DNA from 3 places in the Pseudoalteromonas sp. GW168-MNA-CIBAN-0100 genome. Region 2 is predicted to be linked to each of the others. Evidence: predicted binding sites of a transcription regulator. Region 2 holds the regulator's gene; each other region holds the start of a gene.
What was found. Region 2 encodes LexA, which represses DNA repair genes until DNA is damaged. Its sites were predicted from a motif close to TACTGTATNNNNATACAGTA; they were not measured.
Positions count from the first base shown of each region.

Region 1: the regulator LexA is predicted to act here: its motif matches at 7,550-7,569, upstream of AAEY62_RS11525 (YebG family protein).
Region 3: the regulator LexA is predicted to act here: its motif matches at 7,905-7,924, upstream of ruvC (crossover junction endodeoxyribonuclease RuvC).

Region 1 is NZ_JBEOOL010000016.1:81,132-91,940, reverse strand. Features, by position in the region: gene smpB (SsrA-binding protein SmpB) at 60-539, shown strand; gene AAEY62_RS11555 (TonB-dependent receptor) at 1,286-3,877, shown strand; gene AAEY62_RS11550 (peroxiredoxin) at 3,936-4,541, opposite strand; gene fadR (fatty acid metabolism transcriptional regulator FadR) at 4,906-5,619, opposite strand; gene dsbB (disulfide bond formation protein DsbB) at 6,164-6,682, shown strand; gene AAEY62_RS11535 (DUF6170 family protein) at 6,684-6,986, shown strand; gene AAEY62_RS11530 (ComEA family DNA-binding protein) at 7,011-7,307, opposite strand; gene AAEY62_RS11525 (YebG family protein) at 7,621-7,938, shown strand; partial or broken gene putP (sodium/proline symporter PutP) at 8,214-9,699, opposite strand; gene AAEY62_RS11515 (EAL and HDOD domain-containing protein) at 10,032-10,809, shown strand, end outside.
Region 2 is NZ_JBEOOL010000020.1:13,224-24,032, forward strand. Features, by position in the region: gene AAEY62_RS13080 (hypothetical protein) at 1-459, opposite strand, end outside; gene AAEY62_RS13085 (hypothetical protein) at 773-1,153, shown strand; gene AAEY62_RS13090 (PaaI family thioesterase) at 1,154-1,594, opposite strand; gene lexA (transcriptional repressor LexA) at 1,762-2,379, shown strand; gene coxB (cytochrome c oxidase subunit II) at 2,863-4,005, shown strand; gene ctaD (cytochrome c oxidase subunit I) at 4,005-5,597, shown strand; gene AAEY62_RS13110 (cytochrome c oxidase assembly protein) at 5,597-6,127, shown strand; gene AAEY62_RS13115 (cytochrome c oxidase subunit 3) at 6,163-7,038, shown strand; gene AAEY62_RS13120 (DUF2909 family protein) at 6,941-7,249, opposite strand; gene AAEY62_RS13125 (SURF1 family protein) at 7,264-8,004, shown strand; gene AAEY62_RS13130 (transmembrane cytochrome oxidase associated protein) at 7,994-8,488, shown strand; gene AAEY62_RS13135 (COX15/CtaA family protein) at 8,517-9,506, shown strand; gene cyoE (heme o synthase) at 9,519-10,448, shown strand; gene AAEY62_RS13145 (SCO family protein) at 10,445-10,809, shown strand, end outside.
Region 3 is NZ_JBEOOL010000031.1:488-11,296, forward strand. Features, by position in the region: gene ybgF (tol-pal system protein YbgF) at 1-707, opposite strand, end outside; gene pal (peptidoglycan-associated lipoprotein Pal) at 721-1,263, opposite strand; gene tolB (Tol-Pal system beta propeller repeat protein TolB) at 1,298-2,656, opposite strand; gene tolA (cell envelope integrity protein TolA) at 2,666-3,592, opposite strand; gene tolR (protein TolR) at 3,597-4,025, opposite strand; gene tolQ (protein TolQ) at 4,012-4,716, opposite strand; gene ruvB (Holliday junction branch migration DNA helicase RuvB) at 5,697-6,704, opposite strand; gene ruvA (Holliday junction branch migration protein RuvA) at 6,712-7,329, opposite strand; gene ruvC (crossover junction endodeoxyribonuclease RuvC) at 7,332-7,856, opposite strand; gene AAEY62_RS16595 (ABC transporter permease) at 7,987-10,488, opposite strand; gene AAEY62_RS16600 (ABC transporter ATP-binding protein) at 10,478-10,809, opposite strand, start outside.

The sequences.
Region 1 (10,809 bases), on a different contig from region 2:
AAAGCATTATTAAAAAAATCGATGTAAAACATCTCACATTACGTATATTATAGGGCACTATGGCTAAGAAAAATTCATCAAAATCGACAAGTAATACCATCGCGCTAAACAAAAAAGCGCGACATGAGTATTTTTTACACGATAAGTTTGAAGCAGGTATTGAACTACAAGGCTGGGAAGTTAAAAGTATCCGAGCTGGTAAAGTAAATATCACAGAAACTTATATTCATCTTAAAAATGGCGAAGCATTTCTACTTGGCAGTCAGATTCAGCCACTTATTAGTGCCTCGACCCATGTAATTTGCGACCCGCTACGTTATCGTAAATTGCTATTAAGCAGACGCGAACTTGACCGTTTATTCGGTGCTACAGAGCGCGATGGCTATTCTTTAATAGCTACAGCGATGTACTGGAAAAACTGCTGGGTAAAACTTGAGTTTCATCTAGCAAAAGGTAAAAAGCTACACGACAAACGCGAAGACGGTAAAGATAAAGACTGGTCGCGTGAAAAAGAACGCTTAATGAAGCATAAAGCATAATTAAAAACGCCTAATTTATTAGGCGTTTTTAATTTCACCTATATAAAAACTCAAATAATACCAGCTCGCTTAATTAAGTAATCTGTTTTGAGATAAGAAAATCGTGTCGATAACAAGACAAAACTTGTTATACCAATCTGCTTATATATGGGGTCTATTTAACGTTAAGAAAATTACGCTAGAACTAGGCAAAAATTTTTATATCTAGTTGTTCTAAATAAAAAATTTTTAACGACGTTATAGTGCAATTTAATTCGTTAAATTGATCAAAGATTTATGCAGGTTGGTATTACTTAGCCATTATCAGCAATTGCTCCTGCATTACCCCACCTCCTGTATCTAGCAGTCGTAAATCAGAAAATTTCAATGCCTTTAGCATCAACTTTAACCCCTCAAATTGATTAAGTATTACTGCGAATTGGTATTACATAATTGAATAAATTAAAAGCAGAAAAACAAACATAAGTTTTAATTTATAGAAATAAATTATTACAAATTATTTCTATCACTAGCTATTCCACACATGGCTTCATCTAGCTATATAACAATTATTAACTCTATGTCCTATTCACGCTTAGTTTCACCTAGAAAACAAAGTATAAATAAGGTCATAAAACCCACAAAAAAGCATTGAAACTAATACTTAAATCACAAATTAAGCTAATTGCTAACACTTAAGTTACATGATATTAATACCCGCGCTTGTTAAGCAAATAATTTTATAATATATCAACAAGGACTTAAGGATGAAGCAATCAACTGCATTTACACCAAGCATTATTGTGGGCGCAACACTCGCATTATCAGCAGGTTTTACAACAACAGCCTACGCAGCAGAAGAAGCTAAAAAAGTAGAGCGAATTCAGGTTACTGGTTCTCGTATTAAGCGAACTGATATTGAAGGGCCTTCTCCGGTACAGTCAATCGGTAGAGCTGAAATCGAAAACATGGGTTACGATAATTTACAGCAACTTCTAGAAAGAATGCCTGTAGCAGGTAGCGGTACTTTCTCTACTCGTGGTAACAACCAAGATTCAACCGCTAACGGTTCAGCTGCAGTAAGCTTACGTGGCTTAGGAGCCGATGCAACACTGGTATTAATTAATGGTCGCCGTGTATCAATTAGTGCCTTTGCTGAAGGTATCACCAACTCATTTGTAGATATTAACAGTATTCCTGTTTCTGCTATTGAGCGTATCGACATACTAAAAGATGGCGCTTCAGCTATCTATGGCTCAGATGCAGTAGCGGGTGTAGTTAACGTTATCTTAAAGAAAGATATTGATGGTGTTGAGATTAACCTAGGCTATGGCGGTACGGATGGTCCAAATTATGAAGAAACAACAGCAAGCCTAGTTTGGGGTACAACAAGCGAAAAAAGTAGTGCATCTGTTATTATCGATTACTTTAAAAACACATCTCTTTCTTCTGATGAAATGGGCAGCCTTGGCACTGCAAACCAAGCACCTTATGGTGGTGAAGATTTCCGTTCATCTCGTGGTTTCCCAGGCTACTTTTATGTGGATGGCGTTAAAACAATCGACCCTGCCTGTCCTGCTGAAAATGCAACTTCAAGTGGTAGCTGTTTATTTGATTACGGCCCATATGGATATGTTGCCCCAGCATCTGAGCGTGTAGGCACTATTTCACAATTTGAATACCGCTTTGATAACGGCATTACTGGCTTTTTAGAAATGGCTGTTCAGCATAACAGCTCTGTCGCTGCAGGTGCACCAACACCACTTGATGAAGATGCAGGCCTTACGGTACCCGCTAATCACCCAAACAATCCATTTGGTGAAGACATTCAAATTGGTCGTTACCGTACAGTAGATGCAGGCGCTCGCCAATGGGACATTGAGTCAGACACCTTACGCTTTGTTGCAGGGTTAAAAGGCGAAATAAACGATTGGAGCTGGGAGACAGCGGTACAAAAAGGTCGCAGTAAATCACTACAAACAGGCGATCGTACACAAGGCTGGGTACGCACCGATTTCTTACAACAAGAAATTGATGCCGGTAACTATAATCCATTCGGTGGCACATATAACGACCCAGCTGTAATTGACAGAATCACAACTAGCTTAGTGCGTCGCGGTGAGTCTCATATGACCTCTTTTGACGCTAACATTACAGGTGAAGCGTTTAGTTTTGGTGGCGAAGCTGTAATGATGGCCGCCGGTATTGAGTACCGTGAAGAAGATGTAAATGATATCCCTGATGATCAATTTCAACGTGGCTTAATATTTGGTACTGAATCAGTATCAGCTTCTGCTGATCGTGAACAATACGCTGCATATGTTGAGTTCTCAATCCCACTTGCTGAAAACCTCGAACTACAATTAGCCGGTCGTTACGATGATTATAGCGACTTTGGTACAACAACAAATCCAAAAATAGCTCTGCGCTGGGCACCGACTGATGAAGTAACGGTTCGTGGTTCTTGGGCGCAAGGCTTTAGAGCGCCTTCGTTAGCGCAAATAGGCTTAGGTCCATCACAAAAAAGCCAATTTTTTGTTGATACACAGCGCTGTGAACAAACAGGATTAGATTGCCAAGCACTTGATTACAACATTGAGTTCTCTGGTAACCCTGATTTACAAGCAGAAGAGTCAGAATCATGGAACGTGGGCGTTATCTGGGCACCAACAGCTGAGTTTGGTTTAAGTGTTGATGTATGGAGCATTACTCAAGATAATAAAATCGATGAAGAAGAATTTGGTCCTATTTATGCTGCAGAATGTGGTAACCAAAATAGTACCGTATGTGTTCGTTTAGCTCCTACAGGCGGTGCAAGCTTAGGCACAATACAAAAAATACACAGCACATTTAAAAATTTATCATCGCAAGAAGTATCTGGTGTTGATGTTTCAGCAAACTATAACCACTCTCTTGATGACTTAGGTTTACTTAAATTTAATTTAGAGTGGGCATATCAGGATAAGTTTGAAAAAGATGGTCGTGATTACACGGGTGAATATGGCTACCCAGAGCATCGCTTTATTTTCTCAACCAACTGGGAAATTGGTGAGTTTAACACCAATGTAAATATCAGTTATGTAGGCGAATTTGAAGATACGCCTGATATCGACTTTGATGGCAATTTAGACTTTGATAGCAATACTTCACGTATGATTGACTCGCAAACGCTTGTTGATTTACAAACGTCGTACCGTATTACTGAGTCAGCTAAAATATCTTTAGGTGTTAATAACTTATTTGATGAAGAGCCACCATTTGCAATTGGTGATGGCGATGGCGATTTATATGGTTATGCATCAGCTGTGCATAACCCTCGTGGCCGCTACTTGTACACTAAAGTAAGTTTTTCTTTCTAAATAAAAGACACAAAAAAACCGCCAATTGGCGGTTTTTTATTTAAAACTAAGGGCTAAATTATAGCTCGCCTTCGTTTTCAGATAAGAACTTAGCAACGCCTTCAGGGCTTGCGTCCATACCTTTTTTACCTTCAGTCCAACCAGCAGGACATACTTCACCGTGCTCAGTGTGGAACGCTAGCGCGTCAACCATGCGAAGCATTTCGTCGATGTTACGACCTAGTGGCAAATCGTTCACTACTTGGTGACGTACATTGCCTTCTTCGTCGATTAAGAATGAACCACGAAATGCAACACCCGCTTCTGGATGCTCAACGTCATACGCTTTACAAATTTCGTGTTTAACATCTGCAACTAGTGCGTATTGAACTTTACCAATACCGCCGTCTGCAACAGCAGTGTTACGCCATGCGTTATGTGAGAATTGTGAATCGATAGAAACACCAATTACTTCTACGCCACGCTTTTGAAACTCTTCAAAACGCTTATCAAATGCAATAAGTTCAGAAGGACATACAAACGTGAAATCTAGTGGGTAAAAGAAGATAACTGCTTTTTTACCTTTAATTGTTTCATGAAGGTTATAGCTATCTACAATTTCACCATTACCAAGAACAGCTGCAGCGGTAAAGTCTGGTGCCTGGCGGCCTACTAATACACCCATTTTATTCTCCAAATATTTTGAGTTTGTTTTCAATTGCTTTCGCAATGCTGGTACTTATATGGGCGCTAAAAATTAAAAACCAATAGCGCACACATATAATTAATTGGCATTCTAAAGTTATTCACTACAAAAGAACAATCGCATTTAACGATGTGAGCAATCGAAAATAACGAACACTTACAACTTGCACTAATCTGCTTGAATAATAGGTCTATTTTGAAGTGTAAATTGCGTTGTAATTAGATAGAACTTTTGACGTTACTGAAGAAAGCTTAATACATTAAATTGTTTAAAAATTCATATAATGCGGTATTAATTTTTACAGCTACAAAAAAACCTGCAAATGCAGGTTTCTCGTTTAGATTTAATCCATTATATCTGAGGGCATATCGCCACGGATTTTTTGCCAAATCTCACCTGTTTGATGACCGTATTTACGCATCATCGAAATAGCACCATCATGCTCTTTATTTTCTGCCAAGATTGTTAAATCTTTATAAAACTGACGTGCAAGTTCACGAGTTCCGGCATCAGAGAAGTAATGACAACCAATCTTTGAATAAAAGCCTCTAAAACCGTTGAGTATTAATACATAAATACGGTTATTACCCGCAACGGCTAATTCGTGATGAACTTTATAATCGTAGTCAGCAAATGCCTGCGCAGTGTCTTCTAGCTCATGACTTTGTGATAAAATTTCAATTACACGTTCAGGATTTAACTTAATTGCAGCACGTGTATAAATAGCACTAATATTAGTACGTGCAGATAAAAGCTGATCTGTCAGCTCTGGCATCTTGTCTTCATCTAAGCGCGCTAGTGTTTCAAGAATATTTAAGCCAGACGTTTCCCAAAAGTTATTTACTTTTGTTGGTTTACCATGCTGAATTGTTAACCAGCCATCACGTGCTAAACGCTGCAATACTTCTCTCAAGGTCGTTCTTGTTACACCAATTAACTCTGAAAGTTCTCGCTCGGCAGGTAGAATTGAACCTGGAGGGAAATCGCCGTTCCAAATAGATTCAACTATATATTCTTCAGCAAATCCTGCTGGGCTTTTCGCTTTAAAAATTCTCATCCAGTTCCCACTCGAATTAATCAACACTCATCGTTTTACACGAATAACTGACTGATTGTACCAGACGAAGCATAACTAACAAGTAAAGTCAGGTATATTAATAAGCAAATGAGTAGAAATTAAAGATTAATAAATAATAAAATTTAGGTTTTTCTAATATAGCTACAATGTATAAATATACAGAGCAATATTCATTGTAGGTACATTGTAATTATTGGTGTTTTTTATTTACACCATACCTAGCTTAATCAACTTAAAACACATAAGTACATTAAAAAGGAACACCTATGCAACAGAGCGTTCTAACCGCAACTTTAAAGAATTTTTTAGGCAATGCACCAATGTTGTATAAGTAAGCGATATAACTAAGCTTATGTATCAATGGGAACTAAGTAGAGCGTCATGTAGCCTCTGCTGAGGCTGCATTGAGTGGTCAATAATTTCATCTTATAAAAAGCGACTTCGGTAGCTTTTTTTTCCTTTTTGTTGCCGCATACATTATCCTAGGTCATAATCTAACGTCTTATTTAAACGCGGAATTTTTATGAACTGGCTTGCGCAATTACCCACCCAACGTACCCCGTGGCTTTTATTTACAGCTATCGTTTTTTTACTTGAAGTGACCGCCCTTTTCTTTCAATACCAAATGGGATTGGCGCCTTGCATAATGTGCATATATCAACGTACAGCCGTACTGGGTCTATTAGGCGCAGGAATCGTAGGTTCGACTAAACCACAGAGCAAAGCAGTTCGTATATTAGCGTATGTAATTTGGGGTGTATCGAGTGTTTGGGGATATTTAATTGCTCGCGAGCATATTGATATGCAAACCACCACAGACCCCTTTGCATTTAGCTGTGAGTTTGAACCAAACTTCCCATCGTTTATGCCGCTACATGAATGGATACCTAGCTTTTTTCAGGCGACCGGGGATTGTGGAAATATAGATTGGCAGTTTGTTGGTTTGAGCATGCCTGCTTGGATGGAAATTATATTTGGGATTTTCTCACTAACACTATTTATTATAGTTATTGGCCGTTTATTAATTAAAAAGTCGATTTGATATGTTTACATTTTTTTCAAGCCAATTAGATGAGCTTAAACATCTAAAAGTACGCAAGCGCCAAGACGTAATAGCACTTTCTTTAAGTATGTTATCGCCAACTGATAAAGTGTTACTGCGTATTATTAAATTAATATTACTAAGTCCACTATTTTTAATATTCACGGTATTTAAAGGTTGGATATTAATCCCGTTTTTGATACTCGGCGGACTTTGCTACCCACTTTTAACAACACCTATTGAAATCAACTTTGCTAAAAAACACTTAAGCGATGCATTAAAACAATTTAATCAGGGCGCATAGCGCCCTGATTGTTATCTACTGTTATTAAAGTGAAATTTTCCCCTCTAATTTGGCTAATAGTTTTTTACCAATTCCTTTAACTTGCGATAAATCACTAACGCTTTTAAATTCGCCGTTTTCTTCACGGTAATCCACAATTGCCTGCGCTTTTTTCTTACCTATACCCGGTAGCTTAGCAAGCATATCTGCATCAGCATTATTTATACTAATTGTCTCAACTTGAGGCATTTGCTTAGTTACTTCCGATAATTGTGCATATACGGTAGTTGCAGGTAGTAAGCATAATAAGCTTATTATGAATAAATTTTTTAACGTTTTCATCAAACTTGTCCCTATTCTTCTTTTCTTAATTTTGAATGTTGCTCAGGAAAACCAAAAAGTAAGGAACTGAAAAGCTCATCATTTAAAGTGTACCTAAACGCATTATCACTATGATCCGAAATCCTGAAAATGCAGCTGGTACAACAAGTGATTGCTTAACTAAAGTAAAGTTACCGTTTTTTGTCAAATTTAAGACACCTAAAAATTAATACTTCGCGCTTGCAAATTTACGCCCAAACCATTACTGTACATAAAAACAGTAATCTAATGGTTTTTACAAACCACGGTGCCAAGCAATTTTGCAGGAGAAATCATGGCTGTTGTTGTTAAATATGTTGTAGAACGAAACGGAGTCGAGCGTATGACGTTTACTACCAAAAAAGAAGCTGATGCTTATGACAAGATGCTCGATATAGCAGAATCACTTGAGCTAATGCTAGAAAAGGTAGACGTACCGCTTAGTGAGCAACAAATTGAATCACTTGCTTTAGAAATAGCGAAAAGCAAAGATGACTTTATGACCATATTAAAGGGCGGCAAAGATCCAGTTGTTACCAAAGCGCCAGCAAAAAGTAAAAAGTCAGATAACGTTGCATCAATTGAAGATAACAACGATAAAAAAGCAAGTTAACTCGTAGATTGTCCTCTCCTCGGACGGGACAAACTAAATAAAAAAGGGAGCAACTTAGTTGCTCCCTTTTTTATTATACCAATTCGCTTAATTAAGTGATCTATTTTGAGGGTGGAAAAACGTGTTGATAGCTAGGCAAAAAATTTGATATTTAGTTGTTCTAAATGATAATTTTTTAACGCCGGTAGCAACACGTTTAGCACCGCAAAATGATTAAGTATTATCGCGGATTGGTATTACTTACTACTCATTTTAAAATGAATAGTAATTGCTATTTAAAGCTCTTTTTCTACTTCATCAAATAAAGCAGTGATGTTTTGCTCTGGCTCTTTTGTTACTAAGCTAACAACAACAATTGCGATACTCGCTAAAATAAAGCCAGGTACTATTTCATACATAAAGCTACTTAAACTTTCACCATTAATAGTAAACGGACCATAAATCCAAACAAGCACTGTAAACGCACCTACTAACATACCAGATAAGGCGCCAGCAAAATTCATACGTTTCCAATAAAGGCTAAACAATACAAGTGGTCCAAAAGCAGCACCAAAGCCTGCCCATGCATTACTTACTAGGTCTAAAATAGAGCTATCTCTATCGTACGCTAAATAAATTGCAAACAGGGCAACAAATGCAACGCTAATTCGACCAACAGTAACTAATTCAAAGTCGCTAGCATCTTTACGTAAAAATGTTTTATATAAATCTTCAGTCAATGAACTTGAGCTTACTAGCAATTGCGATGAGATAGTACTCATGATAGCAGCCAAAATTGCAGCTAGTAAAAAGCCAGCAATAAGTGGGTGGAACAATAACTCAGAAAGAATTAGGAAAATCGTTTCAGGATCTTCAACTACAATATTATTTTCATAAGTATAAGCAGCACCAAATATACCAGTACCAACAGCACCAAGGGCAGCAACAATCATCCATGTCATACCAATACGGCGAGCTTTAGGCATATCCTTAACACTACGTACCGACATAAAACGAACGATGATATGTGGTTGACCAAAATAACCTAAACCCCATGCCATTGCAGAAATAATACCTAATGCAGAGCCTGCTCCAATCCAGTTAAGCATATCTGGATTTACACTATGTAAAGTAGATTCTAGAGGTTGTTCAAGTAAAGAGTATGCAACGGTAGGCACTAGAATCAGCGCGATGAACATAATACAACCTTGCACGAAATCAGTTAAGCTAACCGCTAAAAAACCACCAAACAAAGTGTATAAAACAACGACACCCGTTGTAATGTATAAACCCACTTCATAACTTAAACCAAATGAGCTTTCAAACAATTTTCCGCCGGCTACAACACCAGATGACGTGTAAAGAGTAAAGAAGACTATAATCACAACAGCAGATACAACACGTAATAAGTTTGACTTATCATTGAAGCGGTTTGAGAAGTAATCTGGGATTGTTATAGAGTCATTTGCTTTTTCAGTGTACACACGTAATCTAGGTGCAACTAACAGGTAATTTAACCAAGCACCAATCACCAATCACCAAACCAATTGCTATCCATGTACTACTAAAACCAGTAACAAACATCGCACCAGGTAGGCCCATTAAAATCCAGCCACTCATGTCAGATGCACCTGCAGATAGTGCAGCAACACTTGGTGATAGATTTCGTCCACCTAACATGTAACCTGATACATCGCCAGTAGATTGCTTATATGCATATAGTCCGATACCTAACATTACAACAAAATATAATGCTAGTGAAATAATCATTCCTGTTTCCAAATTAGCCTCCGCATAATTATTAATAACAGGCTCTTGATCCGAATATTGACTCTTAAAATATTATAATAAAGACACTATTAGGATAAAAACCATTCTCGCTGACTATATCATGCCTAACAATAAAATCTCCAACTTGTTGCTTCCAGCTGATACAAAAATACTCATGTTGAATAATTTTAAAGCGAATTGGTAAAATATAATAAATTAAATAGAAGAAACACCTTAATTTATAATGATAATTTATTAATCATGCAAATATACGTAATGCTATTTTGAATCTTTTGCCATATATTATTACAATACCCAATTACATCACTCTTACGGAACTGTTTATGTATTTTTACGCTGCACGTCAACCGATTTTAGATAGAGATAAAAAACTTATCGGTTATGAGCTTTTATTTCGTGATGGCGTTGATAACGTATTTCCCGATATAGATGGTGACGAAGCAACAACACGACTTATAGAGGGTAGCCAGTTTAATTTTGGTTTAGAAGATTTAACCGACAATAAACCTGCTTATATAAACTTCACCCTAGAAACACTATCAAAGGGTTACCCTACACTACTAGGTAAAGACACTATAGTTGTAGAAATACTTGAAACTATCCAGCCTGGTAAGCGTTTATTAGCTATCGTTAAAGATTTAAAAGATAAAGGTTACACTATTGCTCTTGATGACTACATTCATCAACCTGTATGGCGTCATTTTTACCCATTTATTGATATTATTAAAATAGACTTTTTAGCATCCGATATAGATACAATAAAAACGGTTCTAAACGATTTAAAACCGCACTCACATATTAAGTTACTTGCCGAAAAAGTAGAAACCTATGAAATTTACCAACAAGCTTTAGAGCTTGGGTTTGATTATTTCCAAGGATTTTTCTTCTCAAAACCTGAAATGGTACAAAGTAAGGCTCTACCACCATCAGAAATGGCATTAGCTGAATTACTTTACGAAACATCAAGTGTTGATATGGATCTTAAGAAAATCACTGATGTGTTTGAACGTGATGTAAACCTATCTTATAAATTACTTAGGTATTCAAATTCTGCCGCATTTGCAAGACGCGCAGAAATAAGTACCATTAAGCAAGCTCTTA
Region 2 (10,809 bases):
TTGTACCTGCCAAACATTGGTTTTATATCCAACTTCTCGCATACCTTGCTTTAGCAGTACAGCGCTTGTCACTTGAGCATCAATAAGTAAGTGTGCTTTAGCATTTGCGGTAATTTGTATTTTAGTTGGCGGCTCAAAAGGCCGGCCTGTTATACCGTTAAAGCTTTGCTGTTCATCTTTATTTATTACTGTAATTATAGGTGTGGTTAAAAAGTTCTCAAAAATTATTTGTGTTGGATTAACCACCTGAGATGCAATATCGTTAAGGGAGGCAACATAATCAGCCTGCGTAAATGGGTTATTAAGAGTACGTGTTGCAAGATGCTCCCCATGAACTTTATCAAGAGGAATAGCGCTCATGACTAAACCGCCTAATAGCCAAGCTAAAATTTGTAATGTGAGCAAATAACCGAGCCATTTATGTAACTTGCGAGCATACTTAAATATTTTTTTATTCATGTTTTAGTCTTATTATTTTTAGAGGCTAGTTTATTACATTAATGGGATTAGTTACTGCGACATTTTGTCGCAGTTTAAACTATAGCTTACTGTAATCATTTAAAAATAAAAAAGATTACACTTAAATTGCTAACATGACTTATTTGTTTAATTGAGCTGAGTGTTTGATATCCAGCTAGCTTTAAACGCTAAAAAATACTTAAAAGCTGCGAAATATCCATATAAAGTGGTTAATAGAGCATAGTTGATTTGGTATAACGGTAAAACTGCGTTAAAGTTTGCAATGAAATTATTAGAGGATAAATACGAAACGATGTCGGAAATTCAATTTTTAAATGTAGATCTTGAGCTTGAATCAAAGCAAGATATTAGTTTGCTAGTGGCAGACTTGAAAAAAGTCGCGACGATTTTACATTATGACAAAGACGAATACCGTCAATTAGCGCGTATTGAAGCAACAGGTGTAGTAAACACGCCTGACAAAGCAATAAACCATATATGTGAGCTTATTGAATCGTGTTCGCGTAACGCGCTAAAGCAATGGTTAAGCTGTTCACGTAGAACGTTTGATATTGGTTTTGAATCGGGCACTTCCCCTAAGTGCTTTAATCAAGCCTTAGATGCAGATACATTACTACGTATATCTGCGATTGGTGCGGGTATGGAAATTACAATTTACCCAATCGAAAAGTAACTATCTTCGCTCTACGACTGCTGCGGTCATTTTTGATACGCAGCACAGCTCATTGCGGCTATTTGTAATTTTTATTTCCCACACTGAACTACGTTTGCCAATATGAAACGCTCTTGCCGTTGCTGTTAAAGTGCCGTTGCGAGATGCTTTTAAATGACTTGCGCTAATTTCCTGCCCCACGCAGTAAAATTTTGTAAAATCGACAACAAAGTTAGCTGCATAGCTGGCAACTGTTTCGGCAAGTACAACGTTAGCACCGCCGTGAACCATGCCCATTGGGTTATGATGCTCAGGAATTGCCGGCATAGTGGCTACTAAGTAATTATCACCAATTTCAGTGACTTCTATTCCCATGGTTTTCATTAATGTTCCTTGGCCATCAATGCCTTGTTCTAACTGCTTGCACAGCTCTAAAGTGATGGGCTGGTACCAAATACTCATAATGACTCCTTTGCTTTTTTAATCATTTATAAACCTAGCTTTAGTTATATCCCTAAAATGTACACAAGTGAAATTACTTTGGCTATTTTAAGGCTTAATTTAAATTTGCGATTTTTATTTAACTGTATATACTCACAGTTAAATGTACTGTATGGAAAACCAGTTATATGCGACCATTAACGAACCGCCAAGCTCAAATACTCGAACTAATTAAAGTTTTTATTAAAGACACTGGTATGCCTCCTACACGTGCTGAAATAGCGCAAACATTAGGTTTTAAAAGTGCCAATGCTGCTGAAGAACATTTAAAAGCACTTGCTAAAAAAGGCGCAATTAAAATGAAACCAGGTGCAAGCCGTGGTATTCAGTTAATTGAAGAAGAAGAGCCAGAACAATTAGGTTTACCGCTTATAGGGCGTGTTGCTGCTGGTTCACCTATTTTGGCGCAAGAGCACGTTGAAAGTCACTGCAAAATCGATCCATTAATGTTTAAACCGGCTGCAGATTTTTTACTACGCGTTAACGGTATGAGCATGAAAGATATTGGTATTATGGATGGTGATTTACTTGCTGTACATCGTACTCAAACCGCTGAAAATGGGCAAGTTGTTGTTGCCCGCCTAGACGAAGACGTAACTGTAAAACGTCTTGAGAAAGCGGGTCGTAAAGTATTACTTCATGCTGAAAACGACGATTTTGAATCTATTGAAGTAGATCTTGAGAATGAGTCTTTTAATATTGAAGGCTTAGCCGTTGGCGTTATAAGAAACGCTGATTGGATGTGACTTTAAAAATAGCTTTTAAACAAGCAGTTTTATAAATGCGTACTAATTAGTACGCATTTTCTGTTTTAAATTCGCACTAAAAATAGGGCATAAATAGCTCACTGACAATTTAAGCTGTAAACTTTTTTGCACTTATATTTTCCCCCTCCGAATGCGTTAAACCCCTTTGTTTTGCTCATCTTTTGAACTTCCTGTTACCTAGTTGGTTACTGATTTTTTATTAATTACTCAATATCACCTGATTGTTTTTTATACTAAAACTTGCTTGTTGTTCATTTTTTAGCTAATTATTAATGTGCTGAGCTAATAATAACTCACAGCTTTTTAGTTTTGAGAACACACAATATACACAAACACGTTGTTGGCGCAGCAAAACCAATCAATATTAAATGAGATTGACTAAAAAAATAAAAATAACGAATTGGCGTTTAAGCCGTATGCCTCTTCGCTTTGCATTCGCAATAGCATCAAAGGAGCCGTCACATGGGTAAACTGACCTCTACCTTGTGGCTTATATTATGTGTTTTTTCGCACCCAGTTTTGGCTAACAGCCAATACAATATGCGCAAAGGCGTAACCGATATAAGCAATAATGTATATCAGCTGCACATGACCATATTTATAATATGTTGTGTGATTGGGGTGATAGTGTTCGCAATTATGTTTTGGGCACTTATTCATCACCGCAAATCTAAAGGGGCTGTACCTGCCCAATTTCACGAAAGCACTAAAGTAGAAATACTTTGGACTGCAATCCCGTTTGTTATTTTAATTGCTATGGCAGTACCAGCCACTAAAACCCTAATTGCAATGGAAGATGCCAGCAAAGCTGATCTCACTATTAAAATTACAGGCTCGCAATGGAAATGGCATTATGAATATATGGGTGAAGATGTAGAGTTCTACTCTATTTTATCTACCCCGCAAGATGAAATAGCGAATCTTGCAGATAAAAATCCTAACTACTTACTTGAGGTTGATAAACCTCTCGTACTGCCAATAAATCAAAAAGTACGATTTTTAATGACTTCTGACGATGTTATTCACTCTTGGTGGGTACCTGATTTTGCAGTTAAAAAAGATGCGAATCCCGGTTTTATAAACGAAACATGGACGAACATAAACGAAGAAGGTACTTACCGAGGCCAATGTGCTGAGTTGTGTGGTAAAGATCATGGCTTTATGCCCGTTGTGGTGGTCGCTAAATCTGAGGCTGATTTTAAAACGTGGCTTGCAGATGCAAAGCAAGCTAAACAAAAAGCAGCATTAGCAGATGCCGCATTACTTGATAAAACCCTCCCAAAAGAAGAATTAATGACTTTAGGCGAACAAGTATATATGGCCAATTGTGCTGCATGTCATCAGCCTACTGGCATGGGGTTACCGGGTGTATTTCCTGCACTTAAAGGCAGCCCTATAGTGCTTGGCGATATAAAAGATCACATTGATGTAGTTATCCATGGACGACCCGGTACGGCAATGCAAGCTTTTGCCAAGCAGTTATCTATAAAGCAATTAGCTGCGGTTATTACTTATAAGCGTAATGCGTGGGGTAATGATACGGGTGATGTTATTCAACCGAGTCAAATACAGGCAGCACTTGATGCCAAAGTGGAGGCGAACTAATGAGTAGCATAGTAGAACAACCTAACGCCAATGAAGCACATCATGCTCATCACCCAGCTAAGGGTTTTAAACGCTGGCTTTACACAACTAATCATAAAGATATAGGTAGTTTATATTTAATTTTTTCGCTGACCATGTTCTTAATTGGTGGTGGAATGGCCATGGTGATCAGAGCTGAATTATTTCAACCAGGTTTACAGTTGGTCGATCCTCACTTTTTTAATCAAATGACCACCGTGCATGGTTTAATTATGGTGTTTGGTGCGGTTATGCCGGCCTTTACTGGCCTTGCTAACTGGATGATACCACTCATGATTGGCGCGCCAGATATGGCATTGCCAAGAATGAATAACTGGAGCTTTTGGATTTTACCGTTTGCGTTTTTAATCCTATTGGCATCGTTATTTATGCCTGGTGGGGGTCCTGCATTTGGTTGGACTTTTTATGCACCACTGTCTACAACATACAGTAATGATAATACTGCATTGTTTGTATTTGCCGTACATATTATGGGGATTAGCTCAATAATGGGCGCAATCAATGTGATTGTAACCATAGTGAACTTACGTGCCCCTGGCATGACATGGATGAAGTTGCCCTTATTTGTATGGACGTGGTTAATTACTGCCTTTTTATTAATAGCGGTAATGCCAGTGCTTGCAGGCGCTGTCACTATGGTACTTACCGACAAGTATTTTGCGACCAGCTTTTTTGATGCCGCAGGCGGTGGCGACCCGGTGATGTTCCAACACATTTTTTGGTTTTTTGGCCATCCCGAAGTATACATAATGATTCTTCCTGCCTTTGGCATTATATCTACAATAGTACCTACCTTTTCTCGTAAAAAACTTTTTGGCTATGCCTCAATGGTATACGCCACATCCTCCATAGCACTATTGAGCTTTATTGTATGGGCTCATCATATGTTTACCACTGGGATGCCGGTCGCTGGCGAGTTGTTTTTTATGTACGCGACCATGCTTATATCGGTACCTACAGGAGTAAAAGTATTTAATTGGGTTGCCACAATGTGGAAAGGCTCAATAACTTTTGAAGTGCCAATGCTTTTTAGTATTGCGTTTATTGTGCTGTTTACCTTAGGTGGCTTTTCGGGGTTGATGCTGGCAATTACACCTGCTGACTTTCAGTACCACGATACTTATTTTGTAGTGGCGCATTTTCATTATGTATTAGTAACAGGGGCTGTATTTTCGATAATGGCGGGGGCCTATTACTGGCTGCCCAAGTGGACGGGCAATATGTTTAATATCACGCTAGCTAAATGGCATTTTTGGCTATCGCTGGTGAGTGTGAACGTACTGTTTTTTCCTATGCATTTTGTAGGGCTTGCCGGTATGCCGCGTCGAATTCCCGATTATGCACTTCAATTTGCCGACTTTAACGCAATCATAAGTATTGGTGGATTTGCCTTTGGTTTATCGCAATTGTTGTTTGTAGCTGTGGTAATTAAATGCGCGCGTGGCGGTGATAAAGTGCCTGCAAAAGTATGGGAAGGGGCAGAAGGGCTTGAGTGGGAAGTTGACTCTCCAGCGCCATATCATACTTTTTCTACGCCGCCGGTAATTAAGTAATGACACACGCACCGCTACTCAAACGTTTGGTACTTATTTGCATAGGCATGTTTGCCTTTGCCTTTGCTTTAGTACCTTTGTATGACGTGTTTTGTGATGTAACAGGGCTTAATGGAAAACCTTCGCTTGAGCAAGCAGAGCAAAGTACACAAATAGTACAAAACCGAGAAGTCGGCGTTAGCTTTACTACTCACGCACAAAGTGGTGCACCGTTTGAAGTTAAATCAAAAGAATACAGTGTAGTGGTAAAACCCGGTGCAATGCGTGAAGTAATGTTTAGTGCTAAAAATAACAGCAACCTAGATAAAGTAATGCAGGCTGTACCATCAGTCTCGCCAGGTAAAGCGGCAAAGTATTTACACAAAATAGCCTGTTTTTGCTTTGATCAGCAACCACTAAAAGCAGGGGAAGAACTTGAATTTAAATTACTTTTTTATGTTGATACCGCACTGCCGAGCGATATTGAAGAATTAACTTTATCTTATACCGTATTTGATATTAGTGAACAGCTGGTGGCAAGTAACAACTAGCTTTTTAAACTAGTGTGAAACTAGGAGTAAATAAAATGAATCAAGAATATGAGCATTATTACGTACCTGAGCAAAGCCCATGGCCTATTGTAGGTGCTGTTGCATTGTTTTTTATTGCAGTAGGGGCAGGCTTGACTGTTATGAGTGTAGGTAAAGAAGGTGGTAGCGGGGTTTATCTGCTTTATGCCGGTATTGCTGTACTTGTGTATATGTTGTTTAGCTGGTTTAAAAATGTAATTAGTGAATCGGACCAAGGTTTGTACTCAGCACAAATGGATCGCTCTTTTAGACAAGGTATGAGCTGGTTTATTTTTTCTGAAGTTATGTTTTTTATGGCCTTTTTTGGTGCGCTTTTTTATGCACGCGTATTGTCGGTACCTTGGCTTGGAGGCGCAGGCAATAATGCAATGACTAACGAGGTTTTATGGCCAACTTTCGAAGCTGTTTGGCCGCTAGTTTCAACACCTGCTGGTGAAACTACTCAAGCTATGGGCTGGCAAGGCTTACCGCTTATAAATACCTTAATACTGCTTACTTCCTCAGTTACTTTACATTTTGCCCACGTAGCGATGGAAAACAATAAACGCACTCCACTTAAAGTTTTTTTAGGCGCTACTATTTTATTGGGCGTTTGCTTTTTAGGGCTGCAAGTTGAGGAGTACATGCATGCATATAATGACCTTAACCTAACGCTAGATGCGGGCATTTACGGTAATACGTTCTTTTTATTGACTGGTTTTCATGGCATGCATGTAACGTTAGGAACCGTACTTTTATTTGTAATATTTTTACGGATATTAAAAGGGCACTTTACTAAAGATAAGCATTTTGCTTTTCAAGCAGCTGCTTGGTATTGGCACTTTGTTGATGTGGTGTGGCTGTGTTTGTTTGTATTTGTATATGTGCTGTAGCGTTTATTGGCGAATTATTTGCTTTAATAAAACCAAATTTAAGCGCTGCAATAACAACAACTAAAACAACGACCGAAAACAATACGCGACGACCTAAAAAGTGAGACATAGGTCGTCCCCCAGTTTTCCCTGACACCATAATAAACAATGCTCTAAATAAGTTAAAAAGTATAAATATTAACAACAGTACGATAATAATTTTAATAATCACTGAGTTGACCCTTTATGCAGTTAGTTTTATGGCACAAACAAAAGCTTAGTTCACTAATCACACTTTGTATGGTTGTGGTTGTTGTACTTGTGTGTGTGCGACTAGGATTTTGGCAGTTGGAGCGGGGTGAGCAAAAACAGCAGCAACTAACCGCTATTGCTAAGCAACATACTCGTGGTGTGATGAGTTGGTCTCAATTACATAACCTGCCTGATAGCTGGAACAAAACAGGTGTATTGGTTGAGTTAAAAGGGCGGTTTGTACAAAGCCAATATTGGCTTTTAGATAATCAAGTTTATAACGGGCAAGTAGGGTACGATTTACTTGCTTTACTAAAGCCAGACAGCGAAGAAAAAGTGATTTTAGTTAATTTAGGATGGGTAAAAGCGCCTATATCTAGAGATACACTGCCAAAGGTTACTCTGCCTACAGGTGTTTTTATTCTTAAAGCGCAAATAAAAGAAAATAACTTAAGTAGCTTTACGCTTGAAGATAAAACTACAAATAATGACTTACCTACAAGAATCCAATCTATCGACTTGAATATGCTGAGCACTCAAAGCCAGCAATCATTAATTAATTTTATGGCTTACAGACAAGGTACTGGTGATGAGATTGCAACACCTCATTATGAGGCAGTTGTTATGAGCCCTCAAAAGCATAATGCCTACGCTGTGCAATGGTTTTTAATTGCTGTTGCATGTGCTGTTGTGGCTATTTTTGCGAGTAAAAAAAGGACACTTAATGAAAAATAATCCCCTTGTGTTGTTTGTGGGCTGCTGCGCTATCCCATTAATTTTGGCATATGGCGCATTAAAGTTTGATTGGTTGCCTACTGCAATTACTAATAATGGCGAGTTTTTAAGCCAAGAAATAAAACTTAAAAATTGGCCGCAAAATAATCCCAAGCAATGGACTATCGCACTTAATTATTCAAACGAATGTAACACCCCATGCCGCGAACAGCTCAATGCACTTAATAATTTATATGTGGCACTTGGTAAAAACCAAGGCAAGGTTGATATGGCTGTAATGGGAAGTCCCGACAATAAAAACCTACCATGGAAAATTATTACCGAGCAACAGAGTTTAAATCCTGCAAGTTTGTATTTAATTGATCATATGGGGTTAGTGGTACTTGAATATCCCTTTAAGGTCGAGCCACAAGAAAACCGTTTAGTACAAAAAGGGTTATTAAAAGATCTAAAAAAATTACTTAACTATTCTCGTTCTAGCTAACTAAGTTGAGCTTAAGTTGGAGTATCTGATGTATAAAAATTATAAAAACTTAGTATTAATAACAGGATTACTCGCTTTGATTGTAGTTGCTTTAGGTGCGTACACCCGCTTAAGTGATGCAGGTTTAGGGTGCCCCGATTGGCCTGGTTGTTATGGCTTTTTAACGGTACCTAAGCATGAGGCTGACATAGCCTTAGCAACTCAAAGCTACCCCGATATGATGTTCGAAACCGCAAAAGCGTGGAAAGAAATGATTCATCGCTACTTTGCAGGTGCTTTAGGCTTACTTATTTTAGGTTTATTTGTGTTGGCTTTTTTAAAACGCCAATATCCAACTACGCCAGTTAAATTGCCTTTGGCTTTACTTCTACTAGTGGTGTTTCAGGCTGCCCTTGGTATGTGGACAGTAACCATGAACCTTCAGCCGCTTATTGTAATGGGCCACTTATTAGGTGGCTTTAGTATTTTGTCACTTATAACGCTTTTATATTTACGGCTAACCGCAAAACCTATTATGGGTGGCGATAGCGGCGCAAAACGCTATTTCGGTTTAAGTTTAGTAGCGCTCAGTGTATTAATTATCCAAATTGCACTTGGTGGTTGGCTGGCTGCAAATTACGCCGCTCCACATTGTAGTGGTTTGCCATTGTGTAATTACGCACAACCGTTTTCATTGAGTAGCGTATTTCAATTACCACTTGAGCACAGTAATTATGAGTTTGGTGTGTTATCGCAGCAAGCGCGTATGTCTATTCATTTATTACATCGCATTTGGGCACTCGTTACTTGCATTGTTCTGGCGTTAATTATGTGGAAAATATACAGCCAAGCGTACTCTAAAAAAATTAAAAATTGCGTTGTGAGTGTATTACTTGTTCTGCTTTGCCAAATTAGCTTAGGGCTTATTTTAGTACATTGGCATATTCCGTTGGGAGTTGCACTGGCGCATAACTTGATGGCAGCCATACTGTTATTAAGCATGGTTAGGTTGTGTTATTACCTAAAATCACGCACATAAAGGGGAAATATGATGGCACTTATAATTGATAAAAAAATACTGCTACCCGTTAATACTCAATCGCTAATTTCGCGTACACATAGTTTGCTGCAAGACTACTTAGCAATTAGTAAATTTAAAGTGGTAGCTATGCTGGTGCTAACAGCTTGGGTTGGTTTAGCGCTGGCTCCCGATGTAGGGCGCGGTATGGTCGTACAGTTTATTAGCTTGTTAGGTATAGGGCTACTTTCTGCTGCTGCAGCGGTTATTAATCATGTGGTTGATAGCGAGATAGACTCAAAAATGGCGCGGACTCGTCATCGCCCTGTGGCTAAAGGGCGTTTAAGTAAAACACATGCGCTTAGTTTTGCAGCTGTTATTGGGGTTGCTGGTTTTATTATGCTGATGGTGTGGGCCAATACCTTAACCGCTATATTAACGTTATTTGCATTGGTAGGTTATGCATTTGTTTATACATCATTTTTAAAGCGTGCAACGCCGCAAAATATTGTTATAGGTGGGTTGGCTGGCGCAATGCCTCCATTATTAGGTTGGGTGTCAGAAACAAACCAAATGGCAGCAGCCCCTTGGTTACTCGTAATGATAATATTTACCTGGACCCCACCACACTTTTGGGCGCTGGCTATAGCGCGAAAAAGTGATTATGAACGCGCTAAAATCCCTATGTTACCAGTAACCCATGGTATCGATTTTTGTAAAACGTGCGTCGTTGCTTACTCTGTTTTACTCGCTGTTGTTTGCGTATTACCTTATTTAATCGGTATGTCTGGATTAATCTATTTGATAGGTGCATGTGTATTAAATGCCGTGTTTATATATAAGGCGGTCAATTTAAAAATTGCTGGAAATGATGAGACTGCAATGGACTTATTTCGTTTTTCGATTATTCATTTAATGGTACTCTTTGTAATCTTATTTATAGATAAATGGCTCCCTTTATGAAGCAGTTATGGCTTGGATTAATCGTTGTTTTAGTTTTGTTTTTATCGGCATGTTCAAACGAAAATAGTCCGCCAGATGTCGATGCATTAGTTTACGAAAATGCAAAGCCACTGTCTGATTTTACGCTAAACGATCAGCGCGGTGAATTAGTGACTAAGCAACAATTTGTAGGACAGTGGAATTTAGTATTTTTAGGCTACACAAGCTGCCCAGATATTTGTCCATTAACACTTGCTAAGTTAAATGCTGTTTATAAAAACTTACAAGCAGATTATCCGCTACAAGTTTGGTTTTTATCGGTTGATCCAAAACGCGATACACCAGCTAAACGAAAGCAATATATAGATTACTTTAACCCAGA
Region 3 (10,809 bases), on a different contig from region 2:
CTTGGGTATTGATTGATAAGATCGCTCAATATTTTTTGTGCTTGCGCCGCTGAACCTTGATCTTGTAAAAGTGTGCCTAACTTTAGCATTGCATCTGGACGTTTATTAGAATTTGGAAATTCGTTCACAACGACTTTAAAGTGCTCTACTGCTTTTACACCATCATTTTTAATAGTAAGCAACTGCCCTAACCAATAATGCGCATTAGACGCATATACAGAGTTTGGGTAGGTAGTTAAAAACGTTTGAAATTCAGGAATCGCTTGGTCATAGCGTTTATCTTTCATTATTAACGCAACAGCGCGCTCATAGGCTTCGTTTTCAGATAAGTCACTGCTATAGGTCTGTGCATTGCTTTGTTGCGTGTAATCAGTTGCGGGAGCTGCTGCTGGCTGTGTATAAGCCTGGCTCACGCGGTTTTCAATTTCTTGATACAACTCACGCTGACGCTGCAGTACTTTTTCAAGCTTGTAGCTTTGCTCTTCGGTTACACCTCGAATTTGGCTTACTTCGTCTTGTAACAAGTTAAGCTGTTGCTGTAACTCCACTTGCAAAAAGTTACGCTGTTGCATCATATTCTCAAGCGACGCTAATCGCTTCTCAATACTTGATTGTGAACTCGCAGCTTCTGAAACAGGAGCGGGAGCAGCCATTAACTGGGTGCTCCCGCTCAATATCATGGCTGCCAAAATAATTTTCGGCTTCATAATATCTCTTATCTTAGTAAACTAGTACCGCACGGCGGTTTTTAGCGAAAGCTGATTCAGTGCGAGACTTAACCATTGGCTTCTCTTCACCGTAGCTTACCACTGACATTTGGCTAGCTGAAACACCTAAGCTTAATAAGTATTTTTCAACTGCTTGGCCACGGTGCTCACCTAGTGCAATATTGTACTCTGGAGTACCGCGCTCATCTGCATGGCCTTCAATTAGTACTTTAACTGATGAGTTTTGAACTAAAAACTCAGCATGTGCACGAAGTAAGTCTGCGTACTTGCTTTCAACTGTCGCAGTATCAAAATCAAAGTAGATTACTTGCTCTTGACGAAGTGCTTCGTACTTTTGACGAAGTTGCTCTTCTGCTTGTTGCTCAGGAGAGATTGTAGCTACTTCAACTGTATCAGTGTTAGTTGATTGCTCAACAACGCCTTGATTTGATTGATTTGCAGCACCTTCATCAATATCTGAAGATGAGCTACAAGCTGCTAATGTCATTACTGGCACAGCAATTAGCAGGCCTTTAAGTATTTTGTTAAGTTGCATTGAGTAGATTCCTATTTTGAGTAAACCAGTAATATTACTGTAAGTATGGCGACCAAGCTGGTGCCTTTACTTGTCCGTCTAGCACAGGTAACCGTGCCTTAAAGCGGCCGTCCATCGATACTAGCGCAAGTACCTGTTTATTATTATGAAGCGTGCTATATATAATCATCGAACCATTTGGCGCTATGCTCGGTGATTCATCTAGGCGTGTTCTCGTTAATACTTGGAACGCGCCTGTAGCCAGCTCTTTCTTAGCAAGATGGTACTGCCCGTTGGTACGGTTAACCATCACTAATTCTTTTCCATCTGGTGTTATTGAACCAGCAAGATTCATATCACCATCAAAGGTGAGTCGTTGTGACCTACCTGTTTTTAAATTTAACTTATAAATCTGAGCATTACCACCCCTTTCAGATGTAAACACAATATCTTGACCATTAGGGTGCCAAGATGGCTCAGTATCTATGCTACGGTGATTTGTTAAGCGTGTTTCTTTACGTGTAGCTAGGTCAAGCATGTAAACTTCTGTTGCACCCGTCTTGTCCTTAGAAAGCACTAACAATAGCTTTTTACCATCTGGCGAAAACTGCGGTGCACCATTAATACCACGGTAGCTTGCTATTATTTCGCGTTTACCTGTGTATATATCTTGAATGTAAATTTGGCTTTGACGGTTTTCAAACGTTACATACGCTAACTTAGTACCATCTGGTGACCACGCTGGCGACATTAAAGGCTCTTTTGAGCGAAGTAATACTTGCTCATTAAACCCGTCATAGTCTGCAACAACTAACTGATAAGGCTTATCATCATTATCACGTACTATTACATAGGCAATTTTAGTTAAAAATGCGCCTTTTTCACCAGTCAATCTTTCATAAATAACGTCACTGATTCGATGAGAGTAACGGCGAAAACCACTTTCACCAATAACACTTTCACGCGCTTCCAAAATATGATCTTGGCTTTTAACTAGCTTACCATTACTCATCATTTGTGTGTTGCCACCGGTAATTTGGCCGCGGATCACGTCAACTAACTCATAACGCACTAAGTAACGCCCATCAGTTTGCTGCTCAACTTCGCCCACTAATATCGCTTCCACACCTTTATTAACCCAAGATGCGTAATCAATTTCGCTATCTTTGGTTGGCTGTTGTGGCATCTGCGCTACATCTACAGGTTTAAATTTACCACTGCGCATTAAATCGGCAGCAATAACACTGCTTAATTTTTCAGGGATTGGGCCAACACCTTGGTACTTAAAAGGTACTATAGCAATGGGCCTTGCACCATCTACACCCTCAGTTATTACAATTTCAAGTGCTGCATTAGTAACACCCACAAACCCAAACAGTAAAACTAAACAGGCTATTTTTATTTTGTTGAACATATCATTCCTTTAAAATTCTGGCTTGATTGTTAAATTAATATTCTTAAGTTGTTCGAATACGTCTTTATCTTTAGATACCGGTAATGTGTCGGCCATGCGCACTGCTCTTAATGCAGCTTCACATACCAACTTATCGCCACCTAATGATTTAACTTGCGTTACTAAACCATTAAAACCTAAACGAATATTTACTCGGCACTGTTGGTTTTTCATTTTTTCATCAATCAATAAGTTTTGCTGAATACGCGCCATAATTAATGCACGGTACTTATCAACTTCGCTTACCACTTGTTGTTGACGTATTTTACTACGGGCAGCCTGCTCTTTGGCAAGTTGCTCTTGTAACATTTGCTCTTGCATTGCCTGCTGGCGTTTACGTTCTGCCTCGGCTGCACGCTCTTTTGCTTCTTCTTCACGTTTTTTACGTTCAGCTTCTGCTTTTTTAAGTGCGTCTTCTTCGGTTTTACGCTTATCAGCAGCAGCTTTTGCTGCACTTTCAGCTTCTTGCTTTTGCTTTTCAGCTTGTTTAGCTTTAGCGCGCTCTTTTTGCTCAATAGCACGTGCTTTTTTAGCTTGTGCTTGCGCCTCGGCTGTTTCTTTTTCTTTAGCTTTACGTTCTTGCTCTAGCTTTTTAATATGCCTAGATTCAGATTCTCGTTGCTTACGTGCATTGGCCGCTCTGCGTTCTAAATCGCGGATACGTTTGTCTTCAGCACTTTTTTTATCTTTTTCTTTCTTTTGAAGTTCAGCAATTTTTTGCTCAACTTGTTTTTGATCAACTGTAACGGCTGATACTGCTTTATCTGGCGTAGGTATAGCCGAATTAAGCGTTACTTCCATTACTTTAGGTGCTGGCGGATGAATGTTTGCAGACGCATACAAAAAACCACCAATGCCTAAATGAAGTACTATCGATTTTACTACTGAACTATTCATACAGCTACTTCCCCTCAAAGGATTCAGTCATTAATCCTACTGATGGTACGCCTGCATTTTTCAAAAAATCCATTAGTAATAATACTTCTTGATACGACACCTTACCCGAGCCTTTAATCATAACTGGCACGTCAGGGTTTTTCATTAACTGTAATTTTATAACCGCAGCAACATCAAGTGCTTCCATAGGCTCTTCAGGATCAGTACCTACGCTTACATAATATTTACCCTCTGCATCAATTGAAGCAATAATGGGAGGAGTATCTTTAGTATCAACTAAATCAGACTCTTCCATTTTAGGTAAATCAACTTTTACACCGTGTGTAATAAGCGGTGCTGTTGCCATAAATATAATAAGTAATACCAACATTACATCAATGTAAGGTACTACATTAATTTCTGCGACCGGACGGCGCTTTTTACGCTGATACATTCGCTTGTGCCTCTATTTGTGTAGCTGCTTGACGGTGTAAAATATTAGCAAACTCTTCCATAAAGTTAATATAGTGAGACTCAAGCTTTTCAACACTGTTTGAAAAGCGGTTATAAGCAATAACGGCCGGAATTGCCGCGAATAAACCCATAGCAGTCGCAATAAGTGCCTCTGCTATACCGGGTGCTACCATTTGTAATGTAGCTTGCTTAACTTCACCTAGTGCAATAAAGGCATTCATAATACCCCACACTGTACCAAACAAACCGATGTACGGACTAATAGAACCTACCGTTGCTAAAAACGATAAGCTAGATTCAATTTTTTCAATTTCACGAGAAAGCGCAACACGCATAGAACGATGCGTCCCTTCCATAACAATACTCGCACTTTGAAATGTATTCTTTTTATGACGAGCAAACTCCTTAAAGCCTGAAGTAAATAAGGCTTCAATACCTTGAGACTGACCGCTGCGTGACGATATTTCGTTATACAATTTACTTAGATCAATACCAGACCAAAATTTTTGCTCAAATTTCTTAGCATTTGATAGTGCATCTGATATTGCTTTTTTACGCTGAAATATAATTGTCCACGACATTACAGACATGGCAACTAGCCCTAACATCACTAACTGAACAAGCAAGCTTGCTTCTAAAATTAGGTCTAAAAAATTAAGCCCTGATCCCACGTTAAACTCCTAAGTAATTTCAAAATACGGCAAATTGGTTAATTTGTGTAAATATGACCGTTTATACGGTCAAAAGTTGCATCTAGTGTATCTAGTCCATTTCAAGCTGACAACGGTATTGCTATGAATAGGCAACAAAAAACGTTAAAAAACAGCTTTAGTTGGCATTTCCATTTGCCTCAGTATTTTATTTAATCTTTTAAATAAACTCGCTAACTATAAATATGCGTAAATATATAAGTAAAACGTCATAAAATGCGCCGTTTATTCAAAATAAGAGCATAAACACTCAAAACCTATAAGCCTTACCTTCACGTAACAGTAAAACTAATACCGAGCCACATCAAAAGAAATTACTTAAGCTAGAAATTTCATTAACTTATAAATTTAACGATTAATTAACGCGCAAGATTCAAACAACAATAAAATTCACCGAATTAGTTTTTCTAATCTGAAAATACAAATTTTCTAGTTTGAACAAAAAGATGATCTTACGTATTATTCTCCCATACCGAACTAGCGCACTGAATGAGATAGTTTCATTAAGCCAAGTTCTTAGTAATAGGATATTTTATCGTATTACATTGTTTTACTCTTTCTGGATAAAACCAAATTCAGTAAAACGTAGTTCCCTGGATTACTTCCTTCAACTTGTTGTTTGCCCGCATTTTTTGCGGGCTTTTTTTTGCCTACAATTTAGTGCGCTACATACTTTATTTATAAACTAATAATTGCCCTACCTATTTTACAATAAGTAATCCGGTTACTAGTTTGAATGGTACGCAGGATAGCTTCGCGAGTCTTAACGCCCTGTGAATTAACAGTTAACTATAAAGCGTATAAGTATTTTGAAATAACATTTGCAACAGTGTGCTGAGGTTTTGGGTAAAATACCAGCCGTATAAATATTTGAAATAAAGGTATACTAAGTCAATTACCTGCTGCGCAATAAACCACAGCAAGTAATGTATATGATGAGGCTAGTCTTTTTTAGGAAGTAAACCAAAGTGATGATATGCACTGTCAGACACTATTCGCCCACGCGGAGTACGCTGAATAAACCCTTGCTGAATTAAAAACGGCTCTATTACATCTTCTATTGTTTCACGCTCTTCACCAATAGCTGCAGCTACATTGTCGAGTCCTACTGGGCCGCCCATGAATTTTTCAATTATGGCGAGTAAATATTTGCGATCCATATAATCAAAACCACTTTTATCTACATCAATCATATCAAGCGCTTGCTTAGCTACTTCGGCGTTTACTGTGCCGTCATATTTTACCTGTGTGTAATCGCGTACACGGCGTAATAAACGGTTTGCAATACGTGGTGTACCACGTGAACGTTGTGCAATTTCGGTTGCGCCGTCGTCACACATTTCTAAACCAAGATAATGTGCAGAGCGCCCTACTATGTGCGACAAATCTTCTACAGAATAAAACTCTAATCGCTGCACAATACCAAAACGGTCACGCAGTGGCGATGTTAGCGAGCCTGCTCGCGTAGTGGCACCAATAAGTGTAAATGCAGGTAAGTCTAATTTAATAGAACGCGCAGCTGGGCCTTCACCAATCATTATATCAAGCTGGTAGTCTTCCATTGCTGGATACAGTATTTCTTCAACTTGCGGGCTTAGCCTGTGTATTTCATCAATAAACAGTACATCGCCTTCTTCTAAATTAGTAAGTAACGCAGCTAAATCACCTGCTTTTTCAAGTACAGGGCCGGATGTTGTTTTAATACTTACGTGTAATTCGTTGGCTACAATATTTGCAAGCGTGGTTTTACCAAGCCCTGGTGGGCCAAATATTAATAAATGATCGAGCGCTTCACCACGGGTTCGAGCAGCTTCAATAAAAATTTCCATTTGCTGCTTAACATGAGGCTGGCCTCTGTAGTCGGCTAAAAGTTTTGGTCTTATTGCACGATCTATAGAGTCTTCATTTGTTTTTTCAGTCGCATCAATTAAGCGATCCGCTTCAATCATGGGTTACTCACAACATTGATTTTAAAGATTCTCTAATAAGAACCTCAGTAGACATATCGGGTTTGCTTATCGATTTTACTGCTTTTTGAGCTTGTGGCAATTTATAACCTAATGCAAGCAGTGCCGATACGGCATCATCGGCTGCGTTATTAGCTATTGTCGCATCGCTCATTGGCTCTATTACTGCGCTGTCGCTAAATGGCGTAAATAAATCATTACCCCAATCTTTTAATCTGTCTTTCATTTCGAGTACTAAACGCTCGGCTGTTTTTTTACCTACACCCGGTAATTTAACTAGCGACGTTGAGTCTTCGTTATTTACACAGCTTACAAATTGCTTTGCCGACATGCCCGATAAAATAGCTAAGCCAAGTTTTGGCCCAACGCCATTTGCTTTTAATAGCTCTCTAAACAAGGCACGTTCAACTTTATTATTAAAACCAAATAATAGCTGAGCATCTTCACGCACTACAAAGTGGGTGTAAACAATCGCGTTTTCACCAATTTTTGCTAAATCGTAAAAACAGGTCATTGGCATTTGTACTTCGTAACCGACACCACTTACTTCGAGTAATATTTCTGGTGGCTGTTTTTCGACTAAAATACCATTTAAGCGGCCTATCATAGTTATTTCCTTAAACGTCCTCTAACGGTTTTGCTTGCGCTACCCGCTAGTTTAATTAAATTTTGTTCTGAGTGAGCGTGGCAAATCGCAATAGCGAGTGCATCAGCTGCATCGGCCTGTGGCGTACCTGGTAATTTTAAAATATTTTTTACCATGTGTTGCACTTGTGTTTTATCAGCGCCACCGTTGCCTACTACTGCTTGCTTAATTTGCCTAGCTGAGTATTCAAATACGGGTAAGTCGGCCATTGCAGCGCCAACAATCGCCGCGCCTCTAGCTTGGCCTAGTTTTAAAGCTGAATCGGGGTTGTGCGCCATAAATACTTTTTCAATGGCAAAAGTTTCTGGCGAAAACTGTTCAATAAGCTGTGTAATGCCTTGGTAGATCATTTTAAGCCTAACCGGAAAAGGATGATCGGCTAACTTAATACAACCACTGCCTAAGTATGTAAATTTAGAACCTTGATGGGCAACAACGCCATATCCGGTCAAACGTGAACCAGGATCGATCCCTAAAATAATGGCCAAACAGCACTCCATTGTTATTATTTTTAAATTACGCTAATAATGCCAGAGCACTGTATAAATTACCAGTACAAAGAAAAACAAAAATGCCCACGTGTTAGGTGGGCATTTGAAGGAGCATGTTAGTTTAAGCTTACCCTAGGGCACGCACTAATCCTTGGGTATTTTGTTTAAGTGTTCGAGCAATCATTAAATAGCCTAAACCAGCCACAAATACACCGCCAGCTACCGGACCAATAATCCATATATGCGGATGTAACTTACCTGCTAAATCAAACATTTGTTGCTGCACAATTAAAAGCGCTATATCACTAAAAAATGCGGCAACTAAGCCAGCTAAACCGCCGAGTAATAAAAACTCGTACAAGGTCGCGTTTTTAATTAATCGGCTTTTAGCGCCAAGTGTTCGCAGTATTACAATTTCTTGCATACGCTCACCTAAACTAGCTTGCACTTGCGATATAAGTACAAGCGCGCCACACAGCACAACAATTGCAAGTACAAAGCCAATGGCGAGTGATACTTGCGAAATAGTTGTTTGTATTTGCTTAACAAAGTTATCAATATCAATCGCTGTAATAGTAGGGTAAGTACGCAATAACTGGCTAAAGTCACGCTTTTGATCTGGGTTTATACGTACCGACGAAATATACGTTGCCGGAAAATCTGCAAGTACATCTGGGCTTAAAATAATAAAAAAGTTAGGTTTAAGCGTGGCCCAATTAACTTTGCGCACACTGGTGATTTTAGCGTCGAACGACTGCGAACCAATTAAAAATGTAAGCGTATCGCCTATCTCAACATCTAAACGCTCAAGCATCGACTCCTCTACTGAGGCTTCAGCCATCGCATTTTCACCAAACCACGTGCCTTGTGTTACTTCATTTTGGTCAGGCACATCTTTAAGCCATGTAAGGTTTAGCTCGCGGCCAATACCTGCACGTGCTTCTTCGTCTTTTTTCTCGTTGTCTTGCAGCGATACAGAACGTGCTACCAACTCGCCGTTTACCGCATTTACGCGTCCACGAATAGTGGGATAAAACTCTGATACCTGAATATCTTTTTGTGCTAAATACTCATTAATTGGCTCAAGCTCATTTTGCGTAATATTAACTAAAAACGCATTAGGCGCATCGGCAGGAAGTTGCGACTGCCAATCAGATATCATGTCGTTTTTAAGTACCACTAAAAACAGCAGTAATTTAATCGCTAACGAAAAACTAATTAACTGTACCGCGTTCACATTTGCACGCTTTTGAATAGATGCAATTGCAAGCGACCAACTGTTACCTGGCTTAAGCCCTAATTTTCGACCGCCACCAAATATTAATTTAGATATCAAAAACAACACACCAATTAGCGCAAGCGTTGAGGCAAACAAAATAAGCGTTATTTTTATGTTGTTACTAAATAACCACATTAATAAAAACACAGTTAGCGCACTCATGCCTAAATGCACACGACTTACTGCCAACTTGTCACCTAAGTTACGGCGCAGCACTCTAAGCGGTGGAATATCAAATAAATCAAATAACGGTTTAATAGAAAACATAACGGCACAAATTACGCCAGTGCTTATAGCCACCAGCCAAGGTTTAAAGCCACCTAAAGGTAGCTCTGTGCCCATACTTTTTGATAAGTAACTTGTTGCTATTTCTTGCAAGCCATAACCAATTAACAGCCCAACACTTACCGCCATTGCACATACAAGCAATAAATGGAGCATGTATATTTTGCGGATCATTGAACGGCTACCGCCTAGCGTTTTCATCATCGCTACTGGATCGTATTGGCGTTCACAATAACGTTTTGCTGAAACGGCTATAGCCACTGCGGCTAAAATAATACCTAATAGGCCGGCAAGTAATAAAAAGCTCTCTGCACGGTTTAAACTATTTGAAATAGGTGATTGACGGTCTTTAACGCCGTACCATTGTTGGTTTTCTTTCATTTGTGGTTTAAGCCACTCGTAAAAGCTATTTATATCGGCCTCACTACCTGCATAAAGTTGGCGATAATAAACACGACTACCTGGCTGCACAACTTCGGTTTTTGCCACATCGTCAATATTAATAAGCACGCGGCGGCTGCTTGAAAATACATTAAATGGCGCATCGGGCTCTTCTACAATCACTTTTGAAACATTAAATAATGCAGCACCAAGCTCTACTTGCGCGCCTATATCAATATTTAAACTGTAAAATACTGATTCACTTAGCCACACATTACCAGGCGTTGGTCCGCTATTAGCAACCTTAGTTTCACCTGTTAAGGTATCTTTAACTTTTAACTGCCCTTTTAACGGGTACGCATTAGATGCCGCTTTTACTGAGCTAAACTGCATTTCATCATCGGCAAACAACATAGTGTCGAAGTACACCATTTGCGCCGTTTTTAAATTTTGGCTCTGTGCTTTAGTAATAAAAGCAGTGTCGAGAACATGATCGCTTGCAAGTACACGGTCTGCTGCTATAAAAGCACTGCTTTTTTGCGCAATACTTTGCCCTATTCGCTCAGTAACCATAGACAGTGTAAGCACGGTTAAAACAGCAAGGGCGATAGCTGCGCTTATAACTGTTAGCTCACCACGGCGAAATTCTCGCGAAAATAACTTAAGCGCTAACTTAACCCACATTAGCAACGTCCTCTACTTGGCTTTTTACCAGTAAGCCCGCTTCTATTTGAATAATGTGCTCACATTTTTGTGCAAGCCCTTCATCGTGAGTAACCAAAATAAGCGTAGTGCCGTGTTGCGTGTTTAAATCAAATAATAACGATTCAATCATTTTACCGTTTTTGCTGTCTAAATTAGCCGAAGGCTCATCAGCAAACAATATTTTAGGTGTACCAATAAATGCTCGCGCAATAGCAACACGCTGTTGTTCACCGCCAGAGAGTTGCGACGGGTAATGGTCAATTCGATGGCTCAAGCCTACTTTTTCAAGCAAAGCAATTG